Regions from separate parts of the Peribacillus sp. R9-11 genome, predicted to be linked through region 3. Evidence: riboswitches for the same ligand, from Rfam matches in the RefSeq annotation. Region 3 holds a riboswitch; each other region holds the start of a gene.
What was found. A riboswitch is a leader RNA that binds a small molecule or an ion and turns the genes downstream of it on or off. The one in region 3 is predicted to bind cyclic di-AMP.
Positions count from the first base shown of each region.

Region 1: another riboswitch for cyclic di-AMP. It lies ahead of RE409_RS05100 (APC family permease); the one in region 3 lies ahead of RE409_RS16995 (cation:dicarboxylate symporter family transporter).
Region 2: another riboswitch for cyclic di-AMP. It lies ahead of RE409_RS01425 (cation:dicarboxylate symporter family transporter); the one in region 3 lies ahead of RE409_RS16995 (cation:dicarboxylate symporter family transporter).
Region 4: another riboswitch for cyclic di-AMP. It lies ahead of RE409_RS30485 (TrkH family potassium uptake protein); the one in region 3 lies ahead of RE409_RS16995 (cation:dicarboxylate symporter family transporter).

Region 1 covers NZ_CP133763.1:1,067,689-1,072,339, reverse strand. The annotation lists gene RE409_RS05100 (APC family permease) at 134-1,960, opposite strand; cyclic di-AMP (ydaO/yuaA leader) riboswitch at 2,112-2,255, opposite strand; gene RE409_RS05095 (hypothetical protein) at 2,412-2,552, shown strand; gene RE409_RS05090 (cytochrome P450) at 2,976-4,370, shown strand; gene RE409_RS05085 (hypothetical protein) at 4,470-4,637, shown strand.
Region 2 covers NZ_CP133763.1:282,686-287,336, forward strand. The annotation lists gene RE409_RS01420 (efflux RND transporter periplasmic adaptor subunit) at 1-960, shown strand, start outside; cyclic di-AMP (ydaO/yuaA leader) riboswitch at 1,171-1,318, shown strand; gene RE409_RS01425 (cation:dicarboxylate symporter family transporter) at 1,491-2,753, shown strand; gene RE409_RS01430 (class I SAM-dependent methyltransferase) at 2,816-3,559, opposite strand; gene RE409_RS01435 (hypothetical protein) at 3,804-4,586, shown strand.
Region 3 covers NZ_CP133763.1:3,513,856-3,518,506, forward strand. The annotation lists gene RE409_RS16990 (sigma-54 interaction domain-containing protein) at 1-574, opposite strand, end outside; cyclic di-AMP (ydaO/yuaA leader) riboswitch at 2,103-2,250, shown strand; gene RE409_RS16995 (cation:dicarboxylate symporter family transporter) at 2,418-3,680, shown strand; partial or broken gene RE409_RS17000 (GyrI-like domain-containing protein) at 4,275-4,628, opposite strand.
Region 4 covers NZ_CP133767.1:7,331-11,981, forward strand. The annotation lists gene RE409_RS30470 (flavin monoamine oxidase family protein) at 1-631, shown strand, start outside; gene RE409_RS30475 (hypothetical protein) at 915-1,061, opposite strand; gene RE409_RS30480 (hypothetical protein) at 1,554-1,754, opposite strand; cyclic di-AMP (ydaO/yuaA leader) riboswitch at 2,056-2,198, shown strand; gene RE409_RS30485 (TrkH family potassium uptake protein) at 2,542-3,888, shown strand; gene RE409_RS30490 (potassium channel family protein) at 3,912-4,568, shown strand; gene RE409_RS30495 (DUF2283 domain-containing protein) at 4,651-4,651, opposite strand, start outside.

The sequences.
Region 1 (4,651 bases), 2.4 Mb from region 3:
CCCTACGTTCCAATCAACGTTCGAATTTTTACAACCCCTCAAAAAAACTGTAGACAAACCCTGTTAAGGTTTGCTCTTTCGGTAGAGAATACAGCAAAGTAAGGCTGTCTGTGGAATCACTTGTTATATATTTTTATTTCTTCAAATGATAAGGTACTGTCGTAATAACTACATTTCTTCTATAAAGTAAGTAGGCACGGATCAGTAAACTAGATTGGTTATGAAGAATATTGTGCCAGCCTTTCTTCGGAATAAATTGTGGAATGATTACAGTAACCTTATAGTTAGATTCCCTCGCTTTATGTTCAACTGTATCTACAAATTTAGTTAATGGCTGAATGATACTTCTGTAATAAGAGTTCAGTGTGACGAGTCTAACATCTGGTTGCCACTTCTTCCATTTTTCTTCGAATTTTTTTTCATCTTCTCTTTCAAAAGCAACATAAACGGCAATAACCTGATGTGCTGAAAGAGATTTAGCATAATTTAAGGAGTTCTCAACCACATGCGTTATACCAGCCACAGGTACAATAATAATATTCCCTTCTATTGGTAATATAGGCTCACAAGTTGTAATCCTAAGTTGGTCACCAACTGCTTCATAATGCTTTCTAATTCGATGAAAAATAACAATGATGATAGGTAAAAAAATCAAAACAGGCCAAACCTGAGTAAATTTGGTTAAAAAGAATATCATCGTGACGATAAAGCTAATAATGGCACCAATTGAATTAATGGTTAATTTCATCATCCATCCTTTTGGCTTTTCGCGAATCCATTTAACAATCATCCCGGACTGAGACAACGTAAATGGAATAAATACCCCTACCGCATAAAGTGGAATAAGATTTTCTGTATGTCCTCCAAATGCGATTATTAAGATGATTGATGCAAGTCCTAGTATGATAATTCCATTGGAATATCCTAATCGGTCTCCTCTAATTGTAAACGCCCTTGGTATGAATTTATCCTTTGCAAGATTTACCGCAAGCAAAGGGAAAGCAGAATAGCCAGTGTTGGCAGCAAGAATTAATATTAATGCTGTCGTTCCTTGGATAAAGAAATACATAAAGTTGCGTCCAAATATCTCTTCAGCAATTTGTGAAACAACAGTTACCTCTGCGCTAGGAACAATGCTTAAATAATAGGCTAAGAATACAATACCCGTAAATAACACAGCAAGTAAGGAACCCATTGCTATTAATGTTTTTGCAGCATTATTAGGCGCTGGATTTTTAAAGTTTGGAATCGCATTGGAAATCGCTTCAACTCCTGTTAATGCAGAGCTACCTGATGCAAAAGCTCTTAGAAGTATAAATAAACTGATCCCTGCTACTGGTGTTCCGATTGATGCATGTAAGTCAGGGGAAACTTCACCAGTCAAAATTTTGTATACACCTACACCAATCAGAATGAATAACGCTAAAACGAAAAGATACACTGGATAGGCTAATACGGAAGCCGACTCTGTTACCCCTCTTAGGTTAAGGATGGTAAGAAGAATTACAAAAATTATAGCAATAACGACATTATATGAATGTAGGCTGGGAAAAGCAGATGTGATGGCATCTGTACCCGCAGAAACACTTACAGCCACAGTTAGGATATAGTCGACTAACAAAGATCCTCCAGCTATCAGCCCAGGATTTACACCCAAATTATTTTTTGAAACCACGTATGCTCCCCCGCCATGAGGATAAGCAAAGATAATTTGTCTATAGGACAAGATTAAAGCCATTAACAGAATCAATACACCAATGGCGATAGGAATGGAATACCAAAATGCTGCGGCACCCACTGTAATTAAAACAATTAAAATTTGTTCCGGGCCATATGCAACGGAAGACAAAGCATCAGAAGATAATATGGCCAAAGCTTTTGTTTTGTTAAGCTTTTGGTCACCTAATGCAGTAGATTTTAGAGGCCGACCTATTAAGAACCTCTTTATAGAAGATAACACTAGAAATCACCGCCATTTTTCAAATTAAGTTTATTTTGCCCAGTTATATGAAAAAAACTTTACGAAAAAAACAAGAATAAAATAGAAAAATGCCCACAAGTCATAGTTAAATAGACCTGCAGACATCATTTTTTTGTCTCACAAGCTCCACCTTCCTTCTCATATAACGCTTACGAGGTTAGCTGTCGGATTCGGACCTTTGAGTAGCCCTACCTAGAAAGGATTCACCCCTTGGATTGTAAAACAATCCTAATAACGGTTCCCCCGTACCATAAGGTTTCAGCGATTTAGAAATATGAAACTGTTGATATCATACTCCCGTGATTCGGAAAAGTAAATGAAAAATTTGCAAACAAAAAGAATAATTTTTTCTTAGAGAGGTTATGTTGTTAACGAATACTTCATTAGTGATTAAGACGCATGGTACCAAGAAAGGATAGAAGAGAATTACATGCCCAAAAAAAATGATAACCCAATAATATCTGATGAATTTTTAGATCAAGTGGTTAAAGAAATTAACGAACAATATGGTGGTCCTACAATGGAAAAAAATGATCAGCACCAAAATAGAGATAGGGAAGAACGAAGCTGAATACATCTCTTATTTATTAACAAAAGGAAATTCCTTTCTGATTATCCCCCAAAAAAAACTCTGGATTCCTCTCACCCAGAGTTTTTTTACACTAGACACCTTTAATTCCTCACCTGTTTATTACCAGTAAATTAGGAACTACCATTTGTACTTCTCTCCTCTTTGTGGTTTCTTATCATCTCAAAATACGCTCTCACGATTTGTAATTTTTTTATACTCAACTTATAGAGAAAACTTTATTTTTAGTTGAGTACGAATGGAAATCTAGTAATCTCCCCTCACCCTTTAGGACTCGTATATTCATTATGATTAACTAATTAAAAATTATGTGCTCTTTCTTTTAACAACTTGTCCAAACCAATATAGCTTATTCTCATAGAATGATTACAAGAAATTATTATTACCGAAAGGAGAGAAACAACATTGAGTGAAAATGATGAAGTTTTATATGATACTCCAATGGTCCCAAATGGAAAACTAATTTCTGGCCATACAAAGGAGTTTCAAAAAGATGTACTTGGCTTTCTTACCCGTTTATCAAAAGAATATGGAGACGTTGCAAAATTTCGTTTTGGACCTTTCCAAAATGTTTACCTCATTTCAAATCCGGATTTAATAAAGCAGATACTTGTAACGAAACAAAAATCCTTCGTCAAATCAAAGGACAGCAATGCTATAAAACCACTCGTTGGTGATGGACTTCTTACTAGCGAAAAAGACGTTCACATGCGCCAGAGAAGGCTTATTCAACCCTCTTTCAAAAAGTCCCATATTAGCAATTATGCCCAGGATATGATTGATATAACAATGGACTATATTTCAACTTGGGAAAATGAGAAAGAACGGATTATTACGAAAGATATGATGAATATCGCCCTTGGGATAATAAGCAGGACCATGTTCAGCATGGATTTCAAAGATGGGTATGATGTGGTCGGAGAACCGATGGAAGCAGCCTTGAAAATTTCCGTCAAAAGGATGAGAACACTTCTTCAATTACCCTTATGGGTTCCAACTAAAAGCAACCGTGAATATAAAAATGCGATACAAAGACTTGATAAAGTGATTTATAGCATTATCGAAAAACGTAGGGAAGATGCAGAAAGACATGAAGATATGCTTGGAATTTTAATGGAGGCTCGAGATGATGAGGACGGCTTAGGTATGTCAAACCAGCAAGTACGCGATGAACTAATGACCATCTTCATTGCCGGTCACGAAACGACGGCAAATACGCTTTCCTGGGCCATATACTTTCTTTCACAGAATCCAGAAGTGGAAACTAAACTTTTCAATGAAATAGATAGAGTAATAGGCAACCGTACTCCTACGCCTGACGATTTCATGAAATTAACATACACACAAAATATTATCAGGGAATCACTTCGCATATACCCGCCAGTCTATATCATTTCACGGGAAGTGGAGGAGGATGTGAAAATAGGGGGGTATCATTTTAAAAAAGGCGATATGTTTTTGCTAAGTCCATATGTGGTGCAGCACAAGCCGGAGTATTTTGATAATCCAGATTCTTTTATTCCTGAGAGATTTGAAAACAACTATTTGAAAACTTTACCTACGTATGCTTACTTTCCGTTTAGCGGGGGACCAAGAGTTTGTATTGGTAATTATTTTTCATTGATGGAAGCTGTGCTTGTCCTAGCGTGTATTGCTCAACGATATAGAATTAGGCTAGCACCGGACCATCATGAAGTAAAACCAATTACAACACTTACACTCAGACCAAAGCGTGGATTGCGCATGATAGTAGAAGAAAGAAATGAAGAAGGGTTCCACCCTGGAGCTTCTGAAATTTAAATGAATATAAAATGGATTACATGAACAAAACTTTCGTTTTTAAGAGCCGGACCTATTTTGGTGGACATCTGAATTACAAAAGGAGGGATGAAAATGTATATGCTTCATTCACACAAGATGGGTACCATCCACACCGAAATGCACTATCTAGGGATGGCTTCACAGGTATTTGCCGGTTATTTAGAATTTCTACAGGATAGTGAACAGGTGCAGGACACCGATTACCTACATCCACTTTCTTTCTCCACGTTATGTGAGAGTGAATAGAATAGCCTCACAGT
Region 2 (4,651 bases), 2.5 Mb from region 3:
GATGCTCTCAAAGGAAATCTAGAAGCGGAAAAAACTGCCGCTGAGGGTGAAATGGTGGGGATTAATGATTACATTGATAAGTTGAAAGCTTATCAAGGAAGTTTGACAAGTAATTCTAATAAAGCAGTAATCGATAATTCGATAGAAAAGAGCTTAAATATTGATATAACAACTACCTCTTCAGACTTGATTGAAAGTAATATTGAGCAAGAAATGTACAAGCTGGAACTTGAAAAAAACCGCTTGGAAGAAAAGGTTGTTATGCTGGATGCTCAATTAAGTTCAATTGAGGAGCAAAAAGGCGCGGTTGAGACGGCGAGTGAGGCTGATGGTGTTGTAAAAAACATCAATAAAAACCTGAATAATCCCATTATATCCATTGTTTCAACAAATGTGGCAATTGAAGGGGATTTCTCTGAAGAGGAGATGAAAAAAGCTGAAGTGGGCATGACTATAAAGGCAAGTTCCCCTGATTTAAAAAAGGCGTTGAACGGAACAATAGGTCGTATACATTCTTATCCAGAAGAGGAGCCATCACTAAAAAAAGATAACAGATTTCCATTTCAGGCATTGATTGAGCCAGGAGATGAAGAAACTAAACCTTTGTTGGTAGGGTCAAAAGTCAATCTTACTGTAATAACCAATGAGAAAGCGGGTGTACCCTCTATCCCTGTAGAGGCAGTACATCATAAAAAAAAGCCGCATGTCTACAAATTGACTAAAAAAGGCTATGTGGATAAACACTATATTACAAAAGGGCTTAAAGCAGAAGGAAAGCAAGAACTCATAAAGGGACCGGCGGTAGGTGATGTTATTCTAATAGAACCGAATAGGATTGTGAAAAATCATTCTTATTTTGTTACTCCAATTCAGTTTGAGAAGGTGAAATCTGCTAGTTATAAAAAATTCACCACTCGGGAAAAGGTGAGGTATATATTACTGGGTATGTTAGAAAAATAATCCATTTTTTCATTATTCGAGAGAGGGGATATATCAATCAGTTTTATTGTTATTTATATATCCATATAACAAAATTAAGCAAAATAGAGAATGTGTTATTATAGGTAAAATAGTCACTAATACAGAATATTCAGACATTTGCAAAGGTTTTTTCTTAAAGGGACAAGAAAAAATATTTACAGAATAACATTTTTAGTATAATATTTTATTATTAAGTATTCGCTTAATCTTATTACAAGAACGGGGGACCCATTTTTGCGGATTTTTTTCGCTAGGGGTGAATTCAGAAATGAAAGGGCTTTTGTGTTTCCAATTCCTAACCCGACAGCTAACCTCGTCAGCGTCTTTAAGGGAACATGTGTGAATATTCACGCCTATAGGAAATCGACACATGAAGTGTCTTTTTTTTCGGCGTAAAGATAGAGTTTTTCAATAAAAGAAAAATTACTTTCTTTCTATTAGTATCTTGTTTCCCTTACCGAGACAAAATGTTTTTGCTTTAAAGACTTTATGGAAGGTGAGGAAAGTAAATGAAGAAATTTAAATTAAGTTTAGCTAGCCAAATTTTTATTGGTTTAATTCTAGGGATTATTGTTGGTGCCATTTTTTATGGTAATGCGACAGCCCAAAACTTTTTACAACCATTCGGAGACATTTTCCTACGAATGATTAAAATGATTGTAGTACCAATCATTGTGTCAAGTCTTATCGTTGCAGTTGCGGGTGTAGGTGATTTAAAAGCAGTAGGTAAACTAGGAGCTAAATCACTTTCATACTTTGTGGTGGTAACAATGATAGCGATTGCTGTTGGTCTAGTTTCCGCGAATATTATCCAGCCTGGTGCTGGTGTAAATATGAACAATCTAGAACAAACTGATATTTCTACCTATGTTGATACAGCAGAAACTAAGCAGCATGAATCTTTTGTGGATACAATTGTTCACATTGTGCCATCCAATCCAATTAAAGCTATGGTAGAAGGCGATATGCTAGCAATCATTTTCTTCTCTGTTTTGTTTGGACTTAGTATTGCGGCTATCGGTGAAAAAGGTAAACCTGTATTCCGTTTCTTCCAAGGTGCAGCAGAAGGAATGTTCTACTTAACTAATATGGTCATGAAATTTGCTCCTATCGGGGTATTTGCACTAATCGGTGTGACCATCTCCAAGTTCGGTTTGGAATCTTTAATTCCATTAGGTAAGTTAGCGCTTTCTGTATACGGAACAATGATTTTCTTTGTAATTGTCGTTCTGGGTCTTATTGCAAAATTTGTAGGGTTCAATATCTTTACGTTGATTAAGCTTCTAAAAGAGGAATTAATTCTTGCGTTCTCGACAGCAAGTTCTGAGGCAGTTCTTCCGAGAATCATGGAAAAAATGGAGAAAGCGGGATGTCCGAAACATATTGCTACGTTTGTTATTCCGACAGGATACTCTTTTAACCTTGATGGTTCTACATTATATCAAGCGTTAGCAGCTATCTTCATCGCTCAAATGTATGGGATTGATTTAAGCGCTTATGAACAAATTACACTAATGTTAGTGTTAATGATCACATCTAAGGGGATTGCAGGTGTACCTGGTGTATCTTTCGTAGTTCTTTTAGCGACATTAGGAACAGTTGGTATTCCAATTGAAGGTTTAGCATTTATTGCTGGTATAGACCGTATTCTTGATATGGGCCGTACAGTAGTAAACGTTATTGGTAATTCACTTGCAGCAATTGTTATCTCAAAATGGGAAGGTCAATTCAACCCTCCTGCCAATAATGAAAAACTAGAACAAGTTTCTTAATATAAAAAAACCAGAGTGATATGTCACTCTGGTTTTTTTTGTGAATTTTGAAAAACTAATTCTTACTTTTGAACAATCCAGAAGCGGCAATCTGATGAGAAAGTGATGACATCATCGCTTTCATGGAATAATTCACTTCGGTAAAAACTTTCTAGGAAAGTAAAACCTGCTTCATTGAGACTGTCAAAGACCTCCCGTTGATTAGGTATATGAAGAAAGGTATCTTTTTGTAGGGTCTTTCCAGAAGTGAATATATCACCAAACTCATATAGCCGGTCATCCTGTTTACCTTCACACCAAATCATTTCTTCCTGCTCCCAAAAATTCAGGTAATTTTCATTTTTGTCACGGTCATGGGTGGTAAAAATGAAAATTCCATCAGATACTAAAACACGGTTAATTTCTTTTAAAGCTAGAATGCGGTTTTTTCGTTGAGGGATTTGCATTAAACCATTAAAGGTGAAGATTGCTTTATCGAATGATGAGTTATTGAAAGGAAGGTCTGTGGCGTCGCCAAGGATAAAAGGTATATCTAGGTTTTCTTCGCGTGATATTTTCCGGGCTTCTTGTAGCATGGCAGGAGTTAAGTCGAACCCGGTTATTTTGTGGAAACCTTGTTTATATAAGGAAAAGGTAGTTCTTCCTGTACCACAACCGATATCAAGGATTTTGTCATCTTGGGAAAAATATTTCTCGAATGCATACTTTTCAGATTGCCACAGGCCTATCTTTTTCGTTGCATCGGCATAAAGGGGAGCGGCTTCATGAAAAGAATTAATGATAAAACCTTTTTCAATTTTATCCATCGTCATTCCTCCAAACCTTTATTTTTACTATAATATGGATATTTATTTTTGTCGAGCTTGGATCTATCTTATTTAAATTAATGGCTGAACTTTTTACATGGTAAGAAATAAAGGCATATATCTTTCACTATAATGTCATAAAATGCAGGTGTGGATTTACATTCTTAATTATATAACCTTCGTGAAATCCAAAAAGTTTGATAAAATAACACTAATGATTGAAAGGGTCGGAGGGGATAAGGTTATGAAAAATGAAAGTAATGATATTTTATATATGCATATGCAGGCTTCCGAACGGTTTGTCCTTTTTAACGGTCTTACTTTTCAAGAGTTTGCCTTCTCACTGCCATATACCTTGAATTCCATCTTATTATTGAAACATCAATTCGATGGTGGGGAATATAATTTGAATGTTCTGCTTGAAAGCGTATCATCTGAAGATATTTCTAAACTCCTTAAAGAGAATGTTCAAGGGTATGGGGATTTCTGTTGGATCGATTTTGAAGAGGCAGACGGATTAGATGAATTAGAGGGGAGGGAAATATCGGAACTTTTATATTTAGGGCATACGAAAAATCATTTGGAGCCTCCTTTTTTTCGTAAACTGAATAATCAGTTCGTGTATCTTGCTCAGGATGACGGCTGGTTTAATAAAATTTATTTTCGTTCTCTTTCGACATATTATAATATGTTAGGGAGTCTAATTCCATTGAAGCTGGAGCCATTAAAAGTGGAAAGAAATTGGTTGAGGATCAGAAAGAAAAAAGAATTAACGGCTATTCCTGTAGATATCATTACTGCCTTGGCCCCTATTCTGGCAGAGGGTCTCGTTTTTTCATTCAGGCATGTTAAGTACTCAAGGACTAAGATTGAGGTTCCGGCATGGGTTGTGGGGGATTATTTAAACATGGATGAGATGTATGACGACTTTTCTGATAGAAAAATAAAAGAACCGGATGTCTTTATCACCTTTCATCGAAAGGAAAAAGTATGGGAGAGTGTTATAAAAAGCAACTCATTCTCATAATACCTCGAAAGTTGCCTGGGGTTACATAGAAGGAATTTTTACCCTTGATATATATGAGGTTTTTA
Region 3 (4,651 bases):
ACTGATGAATGCTATGTGCTATTATTTCCTTGCCTGTACCGCTTTCTCCTCTAATTAGTACAGAGATATCACCTCTAGCCACCCTTTTCACACGTTCTTTTAACTGTTGTATTTTTTGTGAATTGCCAATTAAATTGTGTAAGGAATACTTTACTCCATTTGTAACATCACTTTCATTTCTGTAAAAATTATGTTTTGTCAGTATCTCCTTAATGTGGCTATTCATTTTATTCCAGTCATCAAGATCACGAAACATTATTGTCCCAATCGCACCAATTATTTCCTCATTTTCGATGATAGGAATGCGATTAGCGATAACAAAATCACCACGAAGAAAATGTATATCAGCGATTTCCGATTTACCTATTTGCACTACTAGGTGTAGCCTTGTATTTTCAATTATATTCGTCACATGTTCACCAATCACTGAGTCGCGTTCAACATTTAAAAATTCACAATATTTATTGCTAATATATTGAATTTTCCCATTACTATCGACAATTACAATTCCATAATATGTACTTTCAAATACCATATCTAATAGTTTATTATTGGAGAATTGTCCAGTCTTCATCATAAGTCTCCTTTACCTAGAATCCTTTACCATATAATACCACGCATTATATTCAATACATATTTACGAAGTGAAAATGTTTCAAAAAAGACTGCGAAATAAAGTGTTCATTAAAAAGAAATCGATGGAGATATTTTATACCCTCACTAGCGTAATCAATCGGATTATAACGATCTGAGTATGCCATTTCCGAAAAATAAATAAGTATACTAAAAGACTTTAATCCTTCCAGTTTATATTTTAGGGAAGCCATACTCTAATATGTTTGTCAAATAGGTTTGGAAAATGAGATCACATACGTAAATAATCAAAAGACCTATTTAGTATTTGAAACAGAGTAATAAGCCAAAAAAAGGATAATGGTAAAAAACTATTCTTTTTTTCGTGGTTATCCTCTGCTTTCTCTCATAAATGAAAGTTTACGCTGCTGTCCCGATACTTGAATAGAAAAAAGCTCTGTAAAGGTTCCTCTTAACAGAGCTTACCGACATATTAAAGTATTTTTACCAAGTCTTTTCTAGCACTCAAGCAAATACTCTCACCTAGATAATCCATTTGCTCCTCATCAGATAGGTTAACAACAATCTCCTGAGAGCCTGATACACACTATACCACTCTTTTTGAACCAACAAAATGGACCTTTTTTAATTTAGCCTCAAACGTAATTCTATTAGGCTGAAAGCGACTTTGGGTAATGTTTAAGTGTCGAAGATGATACTCAGTTACTCCCTTGTTTTGAAAAAACTTTAGAGCATACTCATGTAAATTCCTCCCTAAATCAGCTCGACGTTTTTCAGGAATTAGATAATAGATTTAGATAATAGATTTACATAACCAATCTCATTGCCTCTGACTGTCGTATTGTAAGCTTCAATTGACCAATTGGTATGCCATTTTCTACCACTATCACAAAATCATCGGGTATTTTCCAAGGAATAAACTTTAACACACTGTAAGTCTAAATTACACGATAGAAGAAAAAAATGAAAAAAGGGAACTGTTATGGCTGAAAATCAATCAAGTTTACCTTGAAAAATGTAGGAACTATCCGATATATAAAAATAATTAAGTGTTTATATTGAGAACAATAATGGTGGTGTGTGCTCAGTATGGAAATTATCGAAAAATGTCGAAAAAAGTCTTATATTCCCGAATTTTCTTTAAATAATTATTGTAAGCGCTTCATTTTAATGTTACATTATTGATTCATCCCTTAAAAATAAGGAAGAAAGGAAGTATTTTATAATCACTGAATAGAACTACATAGATTAAAAAAGGAGGATGAAATTGGTAAAAGAGGAAGCGTAAATGGGGATTTACACCACACACATATCTCAAAGATTACCAAACTTTATATCAAACTTGCGATTTTAAAAAGATTTTAAATGTCTCATGTATTAATATCATTTGAATCATCGTATTTTCAATGAGCCCACTCTAAAAAAGAGGATGAATTTTTATAATCGTAGAGAAAGATGGCGTGCCCCTAAATCCTATAATAAATATTTACAGATTAATATTTTTATTATAAGTTGGTTCTCTTAATCTTATTAATAGAACGGGGAAACCATTTTGCTGATATTTTCCGCTAGGGGTGAATTCAGAGATGATAGGGTATTTGTGTTTCCAATTCCTAACCCGACAGCTAACCTCGTCAGAGTCTAAAGGGAACATGTATGAATAGTCACGCCAATAGGAATCGACAAATGAAGTGTCTTTTCTTTCGGTATAAAGACAGAATTTTCAAAAAATAAAATTCACTTTCTTTCTATTTAATAACTTGTATCCCTTACGAGACAAAATGTTTTTACATCAAAGAACTTATGGAATGTGAGGAAAGTAAATGAAGAAAATTAAATTAAGTTTAGCTAGCCAAATATTCATTGGATTAATTCTAGGGATTATTGTTGGTGCCATTTTTTATGGTAATGAGACTGCCCAAGGCTATTTACAACCATTGGGAGATATGTTCTTACGCATGATTAAAATGATTGTTGTACCAATCATTGTTTCAAGTCTGATTGTTGCCGTTGCAGGGGTAGGCGATTTGAAATCAGTAGGTAAAATTGGTGCCAAATCACTTTTATACTTTGTGGTAGTAACGCAAATAGCAATTCTTGTTGGTCTGGTTTCCGCTAATTTACTTCAGCCGGGCGCTGGTATAAACATGAACCAGCTTGAACAAACAGATATATCCAGTTATGTAGATACAGCAGAAACTAAGCAGCATGAATCTTTTGTAGATACAATTGTTCACATCGTACCATCGAATCCGATTAAAGCGATGGTAGAAGGCGATATGCTAGCCATTATTTTCTTCTCTGTATTATTTGGCGTTAGTATTGCCGCAATTGGAGAAAAAGGTAAACCGGTATTTCGATTCTTCCAAGGTACGGCAGAAGGGATGTTCTACTTAACCAACTTGATTATGAAATTCGCTCCAGTCGGTGTATTTGCACTAATAGGGGTAACAATCTCTAAATTCGGTTTGGCGTCATTAATTCCTTTAGGTAAGTTAGCGCTTTCAGTATATGGAACAATGCTTTTCTTTGTACTTGTCGTTCTTGGAATTATTGCTAAAGTAGTAGGGTTTGGTATTTTTAAATTGATTAAGCTTCTAAAAGAAGAGTTAATTTTAGCATTTTCAACAGCTAGTTCGGAATCCGTCCTCCCAAAAATCATGGAAAAAATGGAGAAGGCCGGATGTCCAAAACATATTGCATCATTCGTAATTCCGACAGGCTACTCTTTCAACCTTGATGGTTCTACGTTATATCAAGCATTAGCAGCCATTTTCATTGCTCAAATGTATGGAATTGATTTGAGCATCATGCAGCAAATTACCTTAATGCTAGTGTTGATGATTACATCTAAAGGAATTGCAGGTGTACCAGGTGTCTCCTTCGTCGTCCTTTTGGCAACACTAGGCACCGTCGGTATTCCAATTGAAGGCTTAGCATTTATTGCTGGTATTGACCGTATTCTTGATATGGGTCGTACGGCAGTGAATGTTGTAGGTAATGCACTTGCAGCAATCGTTATTTCTAAATGGGAAGGTCAATTCCACCCTCCTGCCAATAATAAAAATCTAGAACAAGTATCTTAATATTAAAATCCAGAGTAGTGTGTCACTCTGGATTTTTTTGGTGTAGTTTTCTGTTTACCTTCACGTCAGATCATTCCTTCCTGCTTCCAAATTTAGTGACTTTCATTTTGTCTCAGTCAGAAGTCTTAAACATGAAAATGCCAGATTGCCAGATGTTCAATTACCATTTACTTTCTTTTAAGGCTTTACTTCCTTCGTTAATCTCGTATGAAAAAATTCAATAAAGGTATTATCGTAAAGGAAACCTTTTCTTTAAATGGATGAGATGAGAGTGATATTGTTTCTTCCTCACAGGACTAATACTTGCCTTGCTCATTAAGTATTAGGTGATTTTGTTTGTCTTGCATTTTAAACTTCATATTAGGGCTTCCTCCTTAAGGTTTTGAGTTAGAATGGTATCTACACTCATATCTTACTGAGGAGCTCTATTTTTTTCAAAATCAAAAAATAGCTATCTACAGGAATGCTAACCTGCCCCGATAGTTCCATAATAAAAAAGATTACCTTAGCCATTATTGAAGTAAAGTAACTGGTAGTTGAGTAAAAAAATAAGAGCTGTCGAAACAGCTCTTCGCATAAATCTTTCGCCTATGCTTACTTTTTCAAAACAGGAATCCATATTTCACTTCTAAATGTTGGTGAGGTTACATCTTTTTTTTCGTTCCAAAGGATTTCTGGACCTTCTATTTGTTCATAGTTAGAGGATTGAAACCATTCGGAATAAATACGTCCCCATACATTTTGCAGTGTTTCAGGAAAAGGTCCGACTGCTTCGAATACCGCCCATATATATGCATCAACTTCAAGCAGTGTTAAGTTATCTGGGCACTCCCTCGTTGAGGCTACGCCTATATAATGATCAAGCTCCCCTTTTTCCTCCAACCTGCCTTCGGAAAAGTTCGCAGATACACTAAGCAGTCCTAATGGGCTGACATTCGATAGTTTTTGTTGCAATTTGTAGCTGAAGTCGC
Region 4 (4,651 bases), on a different replicon from region 3:
GCACACCCTAGAGGATTCCACCATAACTGGTGATCTTGCCATCATAACTATTCCCTTTTCAGTGTTACAATTTGTGAAAGTTGAACCATACCATTCTTTTTCCTATTATAAACGGAGAGCAATTCGTGAACTGAACTATATGAGCGCAACAAAAATCGGAATCCAGTTTAAAAGCAGGTTTTGGGAAAGGCACCACCAATATGGTGGTAAATCCATAACTGACCTTCCGATTCGATTCACTTATTACCCAAGTCAGGGGATTGGTACAAAAGGTCCTGCTGTGGTTTTGGCAAGCTATACATGGGCGGATGAGGCTTTAATATGGAACGGTCTATCAAACGAAGAGCGCATTCAATATGCTTTAAAGAACTTAGCTGAAATTTATGGAGACCAAGTCTATTCTGAGTTTGTATCAGGAACTTCCTTTAGTTGGGTCGATAATGAGTATTCTTCTGGAGGTTTCGCTGCTTTTGAACCGGGTCAGGAAACCGAGTTGTATCCCTATATCCCTATACCTGAAGGAAGAGTGCACTTTGCCGGTGAACATACTACTCTTACTCACGCTTGGATGCAAGGGGCGATTGAATCTGGAATACGGGTTGCATACGAAGTGAATGACTTGCCAAAATAAAACAGAAAAAAAGGTAAATCAGATGTTTACATAGGGACTTCACATGTTTCCTAAAAAATTTCATAGAGTCCTAAGTTTATTACCATTTAGGTCATTGGATAAAGATGTATTTAAGACTATTATTGGAGTAAACGAGCAAAAAGTCAATAACTTCCAAGCGACAAACTATCTAAAAAATGTATATTAAGTAAAAGTATTGTCGCCCTAGTGATTACCACATGTCTTAGAGAATAATCCAGGGCGAGGTTTCCCCCGCCTCGACTGGATCTGATTTCCAATTTTCTTACGACTCATTGTTCGCTAATGCATAATTTGCCAATGACACACTACCTTTAACTTCTTGTTTATTAGCAGAGTAATCGAAAATGCTTTTATCTTTGTAAATTCTTTCCCCGTTAGTCACTAGTGGATAATGTTTCCCACGTTGCATATTTACATAAGCCAATGAATCTATAAATCCTTTTTATTACTTCTCTTCTTTAAAATTTGTAAATGGCTTGTGAGAATATACACTACCATATGACATATACTCTAACTTCCTCATAATATCGAAAACTGATGAGGAAAAAGTTATGCCTTATATCTTATGGATCAAGGTAATCTTCCATGATTTTTTACTCATTTCCTTTAGAGCCATTTTCGATATCACATTCTCTATTACATCCAAATCTTTTAAGCTTTTTTGAATATTTCCATCGCAATATTTAATATACACAAAAAAAACTCATTCAATATAAATGAGTTTGAAAATATAACGTAATATGGATGTTAAGCTTCAGATTGCCTGATTAACGCAGGAATTTAAATAGTTGAAATACTGAAAAAGGACATAATGAGTGAATTATTATTCAATATGCTTGACCCTCTACTAACTTTTAATGTTCAATTATTTTCATGATCCAGTTAATAAGGACCTATGAATTCAGATGATATTACCTTTGAAAAAAAAATTTATCAATGGATTCTTTTTCTTATCTGTTATCCTTAACTCATTCATTATTATTTGATCCTCATGATCGGCTATCCATTTCCTTAGTGCATCTTTATCCTGGCATTGAGTTAAATACGTCTGTCCACCTTTACCTGTAGCGTTAACAACATATCTATTAAACGTCTTCTCCATACTTGCCCGCCTTTTTTATATAATGTATTAAAATTTCAAAATACGAATTCAATAAACTTTGAGATTTTCTGTATCTAATTCCAAAAGGAAATACCATATATTTATTTATTAGAAACATAAAATTACTGGATGTTATTTTTCAAATTTATCGAACCTATCATAATGTCCCAACTAATTTTTGTCAATAAGTTTTTAATATGTAAAAAAAACGTAAATTTTCTGTTTTGTTCTAGCAAATTTTTTTTACAATTTAGGGGTTTACAACTAGTAAATGATGGGAGTAGAATACGTTTATCAATTTAATGCATTTCGGCCTAAACTCAAGTAAATTGAGTACGGAGGAACCAATCATTTGGGGTTAATTCTGCCTTGCAGAAAGGATGAGATCAGCTCTTTCGCCATCCTACCCGTCAGCTAACTTCGTCGGCTAAAGCGAAGGAGGTCATAAGACCGCCTATTTCAGGGGCTTTTTTGTTTGCTTTTCTGTAACAAAATAGCAGCCAGATGTTATGTAGGTCTTTTTATTATGCTTTAAAAAAGGATTTTCCAAAGAGCATTACCTAAGCTTGATTAAGGATAATGAATACCTTTTTTCACAAATAAAAGGGCTTGTGCAGAATGGACGCATGTATAGCAAAAGGAACTTGGTCTATTGATTGTTTATCTAGATGGATGACGAATGGAATGCAGTACGAGCGAAATACTAACCCTATCACTCGATAATGGTTAGTTATCTGTGGATATATTACGTTTGTTAGTAGGTTGCTAATTCATTAACAGGGTAAGGATGATCAATTTGATAAAAGCAAAAGATTTGTTAGATCCACCAAAAATTCTTGTACTTGGCTTTGCCTTCCTGATACTTGTTGGAGCCTATTTATTAACCCTGCCGATTTCCACTGAAAATGGGAATGGTCTTTCTTTTCTAAATGCTTTATTTACCTCAACCTCTGCTACATGTGTAACAGGGCTTGTCGTAGTAGATACGGGAACCACTTTTACAACATTTGGAGAGTTGGTCATTTTATCACTCATTCAAATAGGCGGCTTGGGGTTTATGTCATTTGCGACGCTTTTCTTTTTCTTATTAGGCAAAAGAATTTCTTTAAAAGGCCGGTTAGTCTTGCAGGAGTCTTTAAATAATTTATCTATGGCAGGTGTAGTTAAGTTAGTAAAAAGGATTTTAATTTACACTGCCATTATTGAAATTTCAGGTGCCGTTATACTATCGATTCGCTTTTCTTTTGACATGCCAATAGGCAGAGCAATCTATTACGGCCTTTTTCATTCGATTTCCAATTTCAATAATGCGGGCTTTGACTTAATGGGAGGGTTTAGGAGCTTGACTACTTATGCATCAGATCCTTTCGTAACCCTTACAGTCGCTTCCCTGATCACATTAGGCGGTATAGGATTTATCGTGATGAATGAAATTTACGAATACCGTGATACCCATCGTTTGTCTGTACATACGAAGGTTGTACTGATGGCTAGCTTAATCCTTACAATTGGCGGGGCCATCTTAATCTTTATATTTGAATTTGGAAATGCCAAAACATTGCAGCCTTTATCTTTCATGGGGAAAACGTTGGCTTCTTTGTTTCAATCCGTTACTCCGAGAACAGCAGGTTCTAATACATTGAATATCCCTGATTTAACACAACCCACATTGCTGCTGATCATTTTCTTGATGTTTGTTGGGGCTTCACCGGGATCGACTGGCGGTGGGATTAAAACCACCACATTAGCGACGCTGATTGGAACGGTTTGGTCACAGATTAAAGGAAAAGAAGATGTGGTATTGTTTCGGTACCGCATTGTGAATGAAACGATATTTAAAGCATTATCCGTTACCTCCATCGGGGTATTTATCGTTTCAACCATCACCATTCTGCTGACTATTACAGAAACCGGAAGTGATTTCTTGACGGTTTTATTTGAAGCCACTTCAGCATTTGCTACCGTGGGTCTCTCAATGGGATTAACCCCTGAATTATCCCCCATTGGTCGGATGCTCATTATTTTCACAATGTTTGCGGGCCGGGTTGGACCTTTGACTTTTGCTTTTGCTATCGCAATGAGACGTAAACCAGATCCATTCCGCCGTCCAAAAGGCAAAATCATGATTGGTTAATCATTAATGAGGGAGTGTTAAAGATGGGAAAACGACAATATGCCGTTATCGGTTTAGGAAGATTCGGAACGAGTGTAGCTCATAGATTATATACAGCCGGACAAGAAGTCTTGGGTATTGATGTAAGCGAGGAAAGAGTCGAGAATGCAGAATTAAGTGTAACTCATGCAGTTATGGCTGATACTACCGAAGAAGAGGCACTAAAATCCATTGGAATCCGTAATTTTGATTGTGTCATCGTAGCCATCGGAAATGATATGCAGTCAAGCATTTTAACTACATTGCTTTTAAAGGAACTAGGAGTGAAAAAGGTAATAGCAAAAGCTCTAAATAAACATCACGGTCAAGTGCTCGCTAAAGTTGGTGCTGACTGGGTTATCTACCCTGAAAGAGATATGGGTGAACGGGTCGCTAATCAACTCCTATCACCCAACATGCTGAACTATATAGAACTCTCAAAAGAATACAATATCGAGGAAATCATTATACCCATAAGCATGACAGGAAAAAGTCTCAGAGAGCTTGATTTACGTGCGAAATATAATATCAGTGTTATTGCCATCGTGAGTAATGGAGAAATTATCATAGCTCCATCACCTGATCAGAATATCCTTGAAAAAGATATGCTTTTAGTGGTTGGTAATAAAGAAGATCTAGCCGTGTTTGCAAATATTGAATAACCTAGGTCCCTAACCAAGGAGCAGGCTACCCTTTCATTGGTTCCGGCTTTCGCTGTACGAGATGACCTAAAAAAGATTGGGCT